DNA from 3 places in the Geodermatophilus sp. URMC 62 genome. Region 3 is predicted to be linked to each of the others. Evidence: riboswitches for the same ligand, from Rfam matches in the RefSeq annotation. Region 3 holds a riboswitch; each other region holds the start of a gene.
The links. Region 3 has a riboswitch for cyclic di-AMP ahead of ACU616_RS26060 (NlpC/P60 family protein). Riboswitches for the same ligand answer to the same signal wherever they lie in the genome.
Positions count from the first base shown of each region.

Region 1: it holds a riboswitch for cyclic di-AMP, as region 3 does, so the genes downstream of both, ACU616_RS17665 (C40 family peptidase) here and ACU616_RS26060 (NlpC/P60 family protein) in region 3, are expected to answer to the same signal.
Region 2: it holds a riboswitch for cyclic di-AMP, as region 3 does, so the genes downstream of both, ACU616_RS20875 (hypothetical protein) here and ACU616_RS26060 (NlpC/P60 family protein) in region 3, are expected to answer to the same signal.

Region 1 covers NZ_JBRFHY010000001.1:3,633,025-3,636,287, forward strand. Annotated here, with positions in the region: gene ACU616_RS17660 (DUF222 domain-containing protein) at 1-951, opposite strand, end outside; gene ACU616_RS17665 (C40 family peptidase) at 1,150-1,662, opposite strand; cyclic di-AMP (ydaO/yuaA leader) riboswitch at 1,675-1,808, opposite strand; gene ACU616_RS17670 (hypothetical protein) at 2,203-2,337, shown strand; gene ACU616_RS17675 (serine hydrolase domain-containing protein) at 2,543-3,263, shown strand, end outside.
Region 2 covers NZ_JBRFHY010000001.1:4,302,788-4,306,050, forward strand. Annotated here, with positions in the region: gene ACU616_RS20865 (MFS transporter) at 1-232, opposite strand, end outside; gene ACU616_RS20870 (ArsC/Spx/MgsR family protein) at 290-799, opposite strand; cyclic di-AMP (ydaO/yuaA leader) riboswitch at 966-1,103, shown strand; gene ACU616_RS20875 (hypothetical protein) at 1,387-2,379, shown strand; gene ACU616_RS20880 (sugar phosphate isomerase/epimerase family protein) at 2,446-3,263, opposite strand, start outside.
Region 3 covers NZ_JBRFHY010000001.1:5,436,738-5,440,000, forward strand. Annotated here, with positions in the region: gene ACU616_RS26055 (M48 family metalloprotease) at 1-463, opposite strand, end outside; gene ACU616_RS26060 (NlpC/P60 family protein) at 656-1,729, opposite strand; cyclic di-AMP (ydaO/yuaA leader) riboswitch at 1,872-2,036, opposite strand; gene ACU616_RS26065 (hypothetical protein) at 2,254-2,544, opposite strand; gene ACU616_RS26070 (NlpC/P60 family protein) at 2,655-3,263, opposite strand, start outside.

The DNA of each region.
Region 1 (3,263 bases), 1.8 Mb from region 3:
ATCGCGCAACTCGACCGCTCTGCGCAGGTGACGATCGGCCAGGCGGTGCTCGCGGCCGAGGTCCAGTGGTGCCCCGTCGGGGCCCATGACGACCCGGGAGACGGTGGCGTCGCAGGCCAGCCAGCGGGCGCGGGCGGCGGAGATGACCGCGCCGAACCCCATCCGCCCGGCAGCAGGACCGCCGCTGCCGGCGGCGAGGTCCTCGTGGTCGATGACGACGGCCACGTGCGGCTTGACCGTGCGCAGGGTCGGCAGGCCACCGGCGGCGAGCGCGTTGTCGGCCAGCTGGACGAGTGCGTCGCCGAGCCGCTGGGCGCGGCTGCGCTGGTCGCCGGCGGGCCGGTCGGCCTGCACGAAGGACTCGACCGCCGCCTGGAACCTCTCCCCACCCACGGCGTCGAGCTCCCCGCGGATCGACAGCGACCCGTCGGCGTGCTTCGACAGCGTCAGCCGCCGCCCGTCGGTGGGGTCGGGCTCGGGTCCGTCGGGATCGAGCCACGTCAGGTAGTGGCGCACCGCGCGGACGACGTCGGTGTGCTCGTGCTCGACGGCCAGCCCGGTGAGCACCGCGTCGATCTCCACCAGGTCCACACCACGCTCGGCGGCCGCGGCCAGCCGCTCGGGCGTGAGCACGACCGCGGCGACGCCCACCTGCTCGGCCGACACAAGCCCGGCGTCGTGCGCCTCGGCCAGCGCCGGCAGGTGCTCCAGCACCCGCCCGTTGCCCACCAGCCGGGCGGCCGCGGCGGCCGAGAGCCGGCAGTGGCCGCGCAGGCAGGACCGCGACCGCAGCCCGTCGCGTTCGGGTGCCTGCCGGTTCTCCGCCGCCCGTACCAGCCGGGTCAGCCGGGCGTCGATCCGGTTGCGCTCGGCGACCGCAGCCGCGACCTCGTCCAGGATCTCCGCGTCCGTCAGCGCGGCGGTGTCACCGATCGCGCCGCTCGAACACATGTACGGAGTCTAGTCGAGGGAAGTGGGCGGATCAACCCGAAAGCCCAGCTCAGAGCCGTAATCGCGGTCGGCTGAGTGTGCATGGCTCGGCCGGACCCGGTCGCCGATGCGGGCGACCGGCGACGGCTCGACGGCTGAGTCCTGACGCGACGGTGCCCCGGCCGGGGAGTCCGGCCGGGGCACCGTCAGGGCCGTGCGTCAGGCGACCCGGCGGGCGCCCACGTAGCTCGGCATCGAGTCGAGGTTCACCACCGCCACCGGCTTGCCGGCGGTCGAGGCGTGGACCATCTGGCCGTTGCCGATGTACATGCCGACGTGCGAGACCGGGGTGTAGAAGAACACCAGGTCACCAGGCTGCAGGTTGGCCTTCGCCACCGGGGTGCCGAACGTCGACTGGGCCTTCGAGGTGCGCGGGATCGAGATCCCGGCCGCCTTGTAGGAGAAGCTGGTCAGCCCCGAGCAGTCGAAGGAGTTCGGGCCGGTCGCGCCGTACACGTACGGGTCACCGACCTGGGCCAGCGCGGTGTCGACGGCGACCTGGGCCGCGCTGGAGGAAGCCGCAGCCGGCGCGGCGGCCACGGCCGTGCCAGCGCTGTCACCCGCAGCAGCCGAGGCCGGCAGGGGGGAGAGGGCGATGCCGGCTCCGGCGATGGCCGCGACGGCGATGCCGCGGAACGAGCGACGAGCGATGGACGTGCGTGCAGTCGTCATCGACGACGGTTCTCCTGTTCTCCACGATCGCCTGCCGGGTTAGCTGACGGGTTCGGACGGGGGAGTCGCCCGGCGCGACGAGTCGCGCTTCACCCCAGTGCTCAGGTGGGTCCCCGGTCCGGGTACCGGCTGGGTGCCGGCATCCGGTTCGGCGTGTCCGGCGGGTGTCACGCGGGAGGTGACGAAGGGCCCTGGCCGAACCGCGACGACGGTAGGTAGGGGATGTGGAGCCCTCAACCGCCCTGGGGGAACGCCACGCCCGGACCACCTTGCGGGACTTGACAAGTGCCAGAAATCCGAAACGCCGTACTGAGCTGCGAAGATCTCCCGGGGCACTGCCCTGTGGCGGACCCCCCGCGTGGGCGGACACGCGGGCCGACGGTAAAAAGGACATAACGGTGCGTCCGAACGCTGAGTCAATGACCGGCCACGAGGGAAGTGGTCGGGACGCCGGGATCCGCACGGTTGCCGCGCCCGTTCACCGGGCATCGGGACAACAGTCGACAGGAGGAGGACCCCGTGGGGATGTTGAGGAAGCTGGTGGCTTCAGGCGTCGCCGCCAAGGTGGTGCAGGAGCTCCAGAAGCCGCAGAACCAGGCCAAGATCAAGCAGTTCATCCGCGACTACCAGGCCAAGAACAAGAGGGGCGGAGGCGGCGCGGCCGGTCGCTACTGACGCCCACCGCGCAGCACTCCTCGCGACCCCTGTCCCGGTACCCGGGACGGGGGTCGCGCCGCGTCAGGACAGCCGCGTCCGGGGATCCGCGTCCGGAGACCGGGTCCCGCCGGCGTCCGGACGCGCCGTTGCGCTGCCCCTGGTCACGCGCCAGCCTGACGCCGGGGCCGCCGCAGAGTCGCGGCGGACCAGCCGAGGAGGGGCCATGAGCAGAGACATCGACGGCAGCCGGATCGACGCGGTGCTGGCCGACGCGGTGCAGAGCGGAGCGGTGCCGCACGTCGCCGCCATCGCCGCCGACCGGGACGGCGTCCTCTACGAGGGCGGCGCGGGGGTGCGGGTGGCCGGGGAGTCCGACGACCCCGTGGGCACCGGCACCCAGTTCCGGATCATGTCGATGACGAAGATGGTCACCACCGCCGCCGCCCTGCAGCTGGTCGAGCGCGGCGACCTCGACCTCGCCGCGCCGGTCGAGGAGTACCAACCCGAGTTCGCCGCCGTCCAGGTGCTCGAGGGCTTCGACGGCGACACCCCGCGGCTGGTCCCGCCGGCCAGCCAGGCGACCGTCTCCCAGCTGGTCACCCACACCACGGGCCTGGGCTACTGGTTCTGGAGCGCCGACCTGCTCCGCTACGAGACGGTGACCGGCGTCCCCAACGTCGTCCCGGGCTCGGCCGAGGCGTTCAAGGCACCGATGGTGGCCCACCCCGGCACCCGGTTCGTCTACGGCATCAACACCGACTGGCTCGGCAGGGTCGTCGAGACCGTCGCCGGCACCACGCTCGACGAGGTCGTGCGGACGGGGATCACCGAGCCGCTCGGGATGGCCGACACCATGTTCCGGCTCGACGAGGGCCGGAAGGCCACCTGCGTCGCCATCCACACCCGCGGCGAGGACGGCCGCTGGACCGCCGTCCCCGAGATCC
Region 2 (3,263 bases), 1.1 Mb from region 3:
GGATCACCCGGCGGCGGTGCGGGCCGTCGCCGAGCCGCCCGACCACCGGGGTGGCCACCGCGCCGACCAGCAGCGTGACCGTCAGCGACCACTGCGCGTCCGGCAGCGACGCCCCGGTCGACGACGCGATCGCCGGGACCAGCGGCGCACCGAGGCTGGAGATGACGGCGACGACCGTCCCGACGAAGACGAGTGCGGCGACGAGCGCGCGGGGTGACCGGGAGACCGCCATGCCCCCGAGCTTCCCAGGACGTTGCACAGCGCAACCGCCCGGCGGGTCAGCGCTGCGTCACAGCAGCCGGTCGAGGTCGTCGGGGCCCGGGCCGGTGCCGCCGGAGTCGCGCACCGGTGAGCCCTCGGGCCGGTCGTCGTCCGGCGGCTCGGCGGCCACCGGCCCCTCGGCGTAGAGGGTGTCCGGGTCGCGGGGGTCCATCTCCCGGGGACCGCGGGCGGCGGCGACCACCTCGGACAGCGTGCCGCCGTCCCGGGCCACCCACGCCCGGCCGTCGTCGCCGAGCACGATCGGCCGCTGGATCAGCCGCGGGTGCTCCACGAGCACGCGCACCCACGCGTCGGCGTCGCGCGGGGCGTCGGGCAGCCCGAGCTCCGCGGCCAGCGGGTCGCCGAGGCGCGTGACGTCCCACGGCTGCAACCCGAGGGCGGCCAGCGCGGCGCGCAGCTCGGCCTCGGTCGGCGGGTCGTCGAGGTAGCGGCGCAGGGAGTACTCGACACCGGCCCGGTCGAGCTCGTCGCGGGCGGCGCGGCACGTCGAGCACGAGGGGTTGAACCAGACCTCCACACCCCGACCCTAGGGCCCCTACACCACCGGGCCGCCGATCGGCGCGGACGCGAGCACCATCACCCGACGAGACACCTGTCGACTCGTTGTCACGATGTGCTCTCCGCCGGTAGCGTCGGGTCGTCCGTCCGGTCGTCGTCCCCCGTCGGGGGAGGCCGGGGGACGCCGCCGAGTCGCCCGCTGGGGCGAGCCGGGGACCCACCGCAGTACTGGGGTGAATCCCCTCCTGGCCGCGTGCCGGGAGAGGTAGGGCCGCTTCCCGCCCGAACCCGTCAGCTCACCCGGTAGGCGGCTCACGGGAGAACGGAGAGCCGCCGGATGGCGCGCGCCTGCACTGCTGCCCGCACCGCCGCACCACCCCGTCCGATCCGGCTCCGCCCCGTCCCGGCGCGCCTGCGCACCTGACCGTCCGCGGCCGTCCGCCCCGGACGCCGTCCGCGCGCACACCAGCCCGGGCACCCTCCGCCCGACCGGCCCCGCGCCGCTCCGCCCCGGTGTGCCCGCGCCGGCCCGGCGCGCCCGCCGGCCGTGCCGTCCGCCCCCGCCGCAGCCCGCTGCGCCCCGCACCCGCCTGGAGCACCCGCACCATGGACCCCCGCACCACCCCGTCCGGCCGATCCGCCGAGCGCCGCGGCCGCGCCACGGGCCGCCGACGTCCGGCCGCCGCCCGCCGCCCCGGCCTCCTCCTCGGCGTCGCCGCCGCCGGCGCCCTGCTGGTCAACGTCGTCGTCGGCGGGGACCCCACCGCCTCGGCCGGCGCCGGAGACCCGGAGTCGGCCGCCGTCGCCCAGGAGCTGGGCCTGACCGCCGAGGGCGGGGCGCTCGGTGCGGGGGGAGGCGCACAGCCGGCCGAGGACCTCCAGCCGCTGGAGGACCTGGCCGCCAGCCGCAGCAGCCGCGCGGCCGAGGAGGCCACCGCGCAGCAGGCGCAGGCCGCCGCCGACCAGGCCGCGCTCGCGCAGCAGCGCGCCGAGGAGGCCGCGGCAGCCGAGGCCGCCGCCGCGGCCCAGCGCGCGGCGGAGGAGGCCGCCGCCGCCCAGGCCGCCGAGGCCGCCGCGGCGGAGGCCGCCGCCGACCGGGCCGCCGCCGAGGAGGCCGCCGCTGCGGAGGCTGTGGCGGCGCAGCGGGAGGTGGAGCCGGAGGCGGGCTCCTCGGCCGCCGCCGCGTCGTCCACCGCCTCGTCGTCCACAGCGGGTTCGGGGACCGCCGCCAGGGCGACCGCGCGCATCACCAACACCGCCGGGCCGGTGCAGGCCGTCGTCCAGGCGGCCGCGAACGCCGTCGTCAGCAACGTGGCCGGCGCGGGCTCGATCACCCTCGGCGGCACCCGGGCCAGTGCCACCGACCCGGGCGGCCACCCGTCGGGCCTGGCCCTGGACTACATGGTCCTGTCGAACACCGCGCTCGGGAACGCGATCGTCCAGTACCACGTCGCGCACTGGGACGAGCTCGGCGTCGACTACCTCATCTACCAGCAGCGGATGCTCAGCTCGCCGGGCGGCAGCTGGTCGGCCATGGAGGACCGCGGCAGCGCCACGGCCAACCACATGGACCACGTGCACGTCAACTACACGGGCTGACGCGACCCCTGACGCGGCCCCTCGCGCCGGGTCCGGCCGGCCCCCTGGCCGGCCGGACCCGGCTGCTCATCCCCGGACGCCCGCGGCCGCGGCGAACGCGGCCGCGGTCCGGGCGGCGACGACCGCCGGGTCGGCGTCCCACAGCTCCTGGGAGAACACCTCGACCTCCACGTCGCCGCGGTACCCGGCCGCCTCGACCAGGGCGCTGGTCCCCGCCAGGTCGACGTGCCCGTCGCCGGGCAGGCCGCGCGACACCAGCACGTCGGCCGCGAGCGGGGTGACCCAGTCGGCCACCTGGTAGGACGCGATCCGTCCACCGCGGCCGGCCCGCGCCACCTGCGCGGGGAGCTCGGGGTCCCACCACACGTGGTAGGTGTCGACGACGACGCCGACCGCCTCCGCGGGGAACTGCTCGGCGACGTCGAGCGCCTGCCCGAGCGTGGAGACCACGCCGCGGTCGGCGGCGAACACCGGGTGCATCGGCTCGACCGCCAGCACCACGCCGGCGGCCGTCGCGTCGTCGACCAGCGCGCCGATCGCGTCGCGGGCCCGCTCCCGGGCGCCGGTCAGGTCGCGGTCGCCGTCGGGGAGGCCGCCGGCGACGAGCACGAGGACCGGTGCCGATCCGGGCGCGCCGGCCGCGGCCAGCGCCGCGGTCTCCTCGATCGCGCGGCGGTTCTCGTCGAGCGCCGCGGTGCGGGCGGGGCCCGGGGGAGCGGTGAAGAAGCCGCCCCGGCACAGGCTCGACACCCGCAGCCCGGAGTCGGCGACCAGCGCGCACGCCTTCTCCAGGCCCACCTCGGCCACCGGCTCGCGCCACAGCCCGATCGCGCCGATGCCCGCCTGGCGGGTGACGGCGAGGGCGTCGAGCAGCGGCGCGTACT
Region 3 (3,263 bases):
CGGCGACGTCGCGCAGCCACAGCGGCCACGAGCGGGTGGAGAGCCCGTAGCGGTGCCGCACCACCTCGCCGTAGGCCGACACGGGCAGCGTGGCCAGCCGTCCGACCACGACGAGGACCACCGTGCCGAGCAGCGTCTGCCACGGCCAGCGTCCGCCGAGGGGCCGCGTGACCGCCGTCACCAGCCGGCTGCCCAGTCGGGTGAGGCCCAGCAGGACCGAGACGCCCAGCCCGAGCAGCAGGCCCGCCAGCGAGGCGGGGCGGATCTCGGCGGCCAGGGCCTGGGCCCGGCGGACGACGTCGGCGGGCAGCCCCGCGTCGGCGCTGACCGGCGTCGCGCCGCCGGGCGGCTGCGGCAGGAGCGTCCACGGCGTGCGGACGACGATGACGACCACGAGGGCGGCCCCGAGCACGGCCGCGACCAGCAGGGCGGCGCGAGCGCCTCCCCGGCCCGCCGCGCTCACCCGGCCGATCCTAGGTGGCCGCGCGCGTCCGGCCGGGGACGCCCCGGCCGACGGCTGGGCCGCGAGCGCCACGGACGGTCCGGGACACGGCGAGGGCCGGGGACCCGCAGGTCCCCGGCCCTCGCCGCCTGCCCAGCGGTCCCCTCGAGGACACCGCCGTCGGCGCCGTCCGCGGGGTAGCGAGGTCCTCGCTCAGGCGATGCGCCGCATGGTGGTGATGCCGCCCATGGAGTCGACCGGCACGACCTTCACCGGCTCGCTGGAGGTCGAGGCGTGCACCATCTGGCCGTTGCCGATGTACATCGACACGTGGCTGACCGGGCTGAAGTAGAAGATCAGGTCACCGGGCTGCAGCTGCGACCGCGAGACGGCGGTGCCCATCCGCGACTGCATGCTGCTCGAGTGCGGCAGGCTGATCCCCGCCGCGGCGTACGCGTACTGGGTCAGACCCGAGCAGTCGAAGGCGTCCGGACCGCCGGCGCCCCAGACGTAGGCGTCGCCCACCTGGGCCAGCGCCGTCCGCACCGCCGCCTGGGCCGCGCCGCTGCCGCCACCGGCCGGGGCCGGGGCGGGTGCCGCCGCGGCCGGGGCCACCGGGGCGCCGTCGCCCACCGTGCCGCCCGCCGTGGGAGCCTGCTGTGCCGCGGGGGCCGGCTGCGCGGCGGCCTGCTGGGCGGCGAGGGCCGCCTGGGCGGCGGCGGCCGCCTCCCGCTCCGCGGCGGTGAGCGCGGCCACCTGGGCCTGGTAGTCGGCGACGTCGTCCCGGAGCTGCGTCTCCTGGGCGGTCAGGCCGTCCAGGGTCTGCTGCGCGGCGGCCTCGGCGGCCTCGGCGTCGCCCTGGGCCCGGTCGGCCGCGGCGGCGGCGTCGCCCACCTCGCTCAGCACGTCGGTGGTGTGACCGGCGATCCGGTCGAGCACGGCCAGCCGGCTGACGAAGTCCTCGGCCGACCGGCTGGTCATCAGCAGGTCGAGCTCGGGCATCGTGTCGCCGCCGGTGTAGGCGCTGCGGGCCACCTGGCGGATCTGCCCGTCGAGGGAGTCGAGCCGGGCCTGCGCATCGGCGACGGCCCGGTCGGCCTCCTCGGCGGCGGACCGCTGCTGGGCGAGCACCTCGCGGGCCTCGTTGACCTGCTCGGAGACGACCTCGAGCCGGTGGCCGGCGTCGGCGGCCAGCTGGGCGGCCTGCGCCGACGTGGTCGCCTGCTCGGGATCGGCCGTCGCGGTGCCGGGGAGGAGGGCCAGCGTCAGGCTGGCGGTGGTGCCCACGAGCGCGGTCCGGCCGAGGCGGCGGACCAGCGGGGGGCGGTGCGGACCGGCGGTGTGACCGGCGGTGGCGCGGCGGGCGGTGGACTGTGGACGCGCATGCCCCAGGGCAGGGCGGGGGGTCGCCACGGGCGGCGGCTCTCCGTTCTTCCTCAGCAACCGCCTACCGAGTTAGCTGACGGGTTCGGGCCGGGAAGACGTGCCCTATCCCCCGCGCGCCGGTGTCCGGCGCGCGCGAGAACTCACCCCAGTGCTGCGGTGGGTCCCCGGTTCACCCGACGCACACCCCGAGGGACGGCGTCCGGCGATTCGGCGGTGCCCGGCCGAGGCCACCTCGCATCGGGTGACGACCACCCGGCCGGACGGGGCCACCGTACGGACGTGATGCAGTTGTGACAAACGCGGGTCCTGTTGCCTGTGAGAACTCGCACTGTGAGGAAGGACGCCACTCCCGGTGCGTCGTCCTCGGCGGCGTCCCACCCCGTCCGCCCTGGTCGGCCGGGTGTCAGCCGGCTGTCGGCGGGGTGTCAGCCGGTGCGCCGCCGCGGGGCCGGCCGGTGACGCAGCGGAGGCACGAGTCCGCCCTCGGCGAGCGCCCGGACGGCGCGCCGCTCGACGTCGTCGAGCTCCACCACCACGCCCGGCCGCGGCAGCACGACCTCGTCGGCGCCCGACGCCCGCGCGGCCGGGACGGGAGGCACCGGCAGCAGCACGGGCTCGGTGCCCCGCTCCCCCGGTGGCGCGCCCAGCAGGGCGGTGACGACGCAGTCGGCGCAGCCGGCGCCGCGGGCGGTGCACGAGTCGCAGTCGATGAGCATGGCCGTGTCCCTCCGGTGTCCCGGCCGCGCCGCCCGGTGCCGGGCCGCGGTCGGGACGGTCTCCCTGTCGGTTGCCGCGGACGCTAGGGACGGCCACCGACAGTCCCGGCTCAGCTGCCCGCGTACTCCCAGTGCCAGGGCTCCTCGCGGCCGTTGCCGGGGTCGGCCCACGTCGGGTGCAGCCAGCCGAACCGGCCGGCGTTGGCGACCATCCAGGCGTACTGCGGGGTGCCGAAGGCCTCCACACCCCCGCACAGGTCGACCGCCAGCCCCCAGCCGTGGTTGCTCGTGCCCGGCACGGCCGCGAGTGCGGGCTTCTCCCCGTACAGGCGGACCTGCGCGGCGTAGGTGCGGTAGGAGTCGGTGGTGCACAGCGGGTCGCCGAAGGCCTCGGTGAACGCCGCGCTCATCGCCCGCCAGGCCGCGGCCGCGTCGCAGCGCAGCGCGTGGCCGGCCACGCCCAGCGGGCACAGGGCGCTCGGCGGGATCAGCCCGTTGGGGTAGCCGCCCCAGGCGCGTGCGCCGTCGACCGTCGGCGGGTGCACGGGGTTGCCGCACTCGACGCGCAGCGCGCCCCCGGTCGGCCCGGGCGCCGGGTCCCCCGGCTGCGGCCCCAGGCTCGGGCGACCGACGCGCAGCACCTGGTCGGCGGGCAGCCGCCGGACGACGACGGCACCGGCCCGGCCGTCGGCGGCCAGCATCGTCTGCCGGTCCAGGGC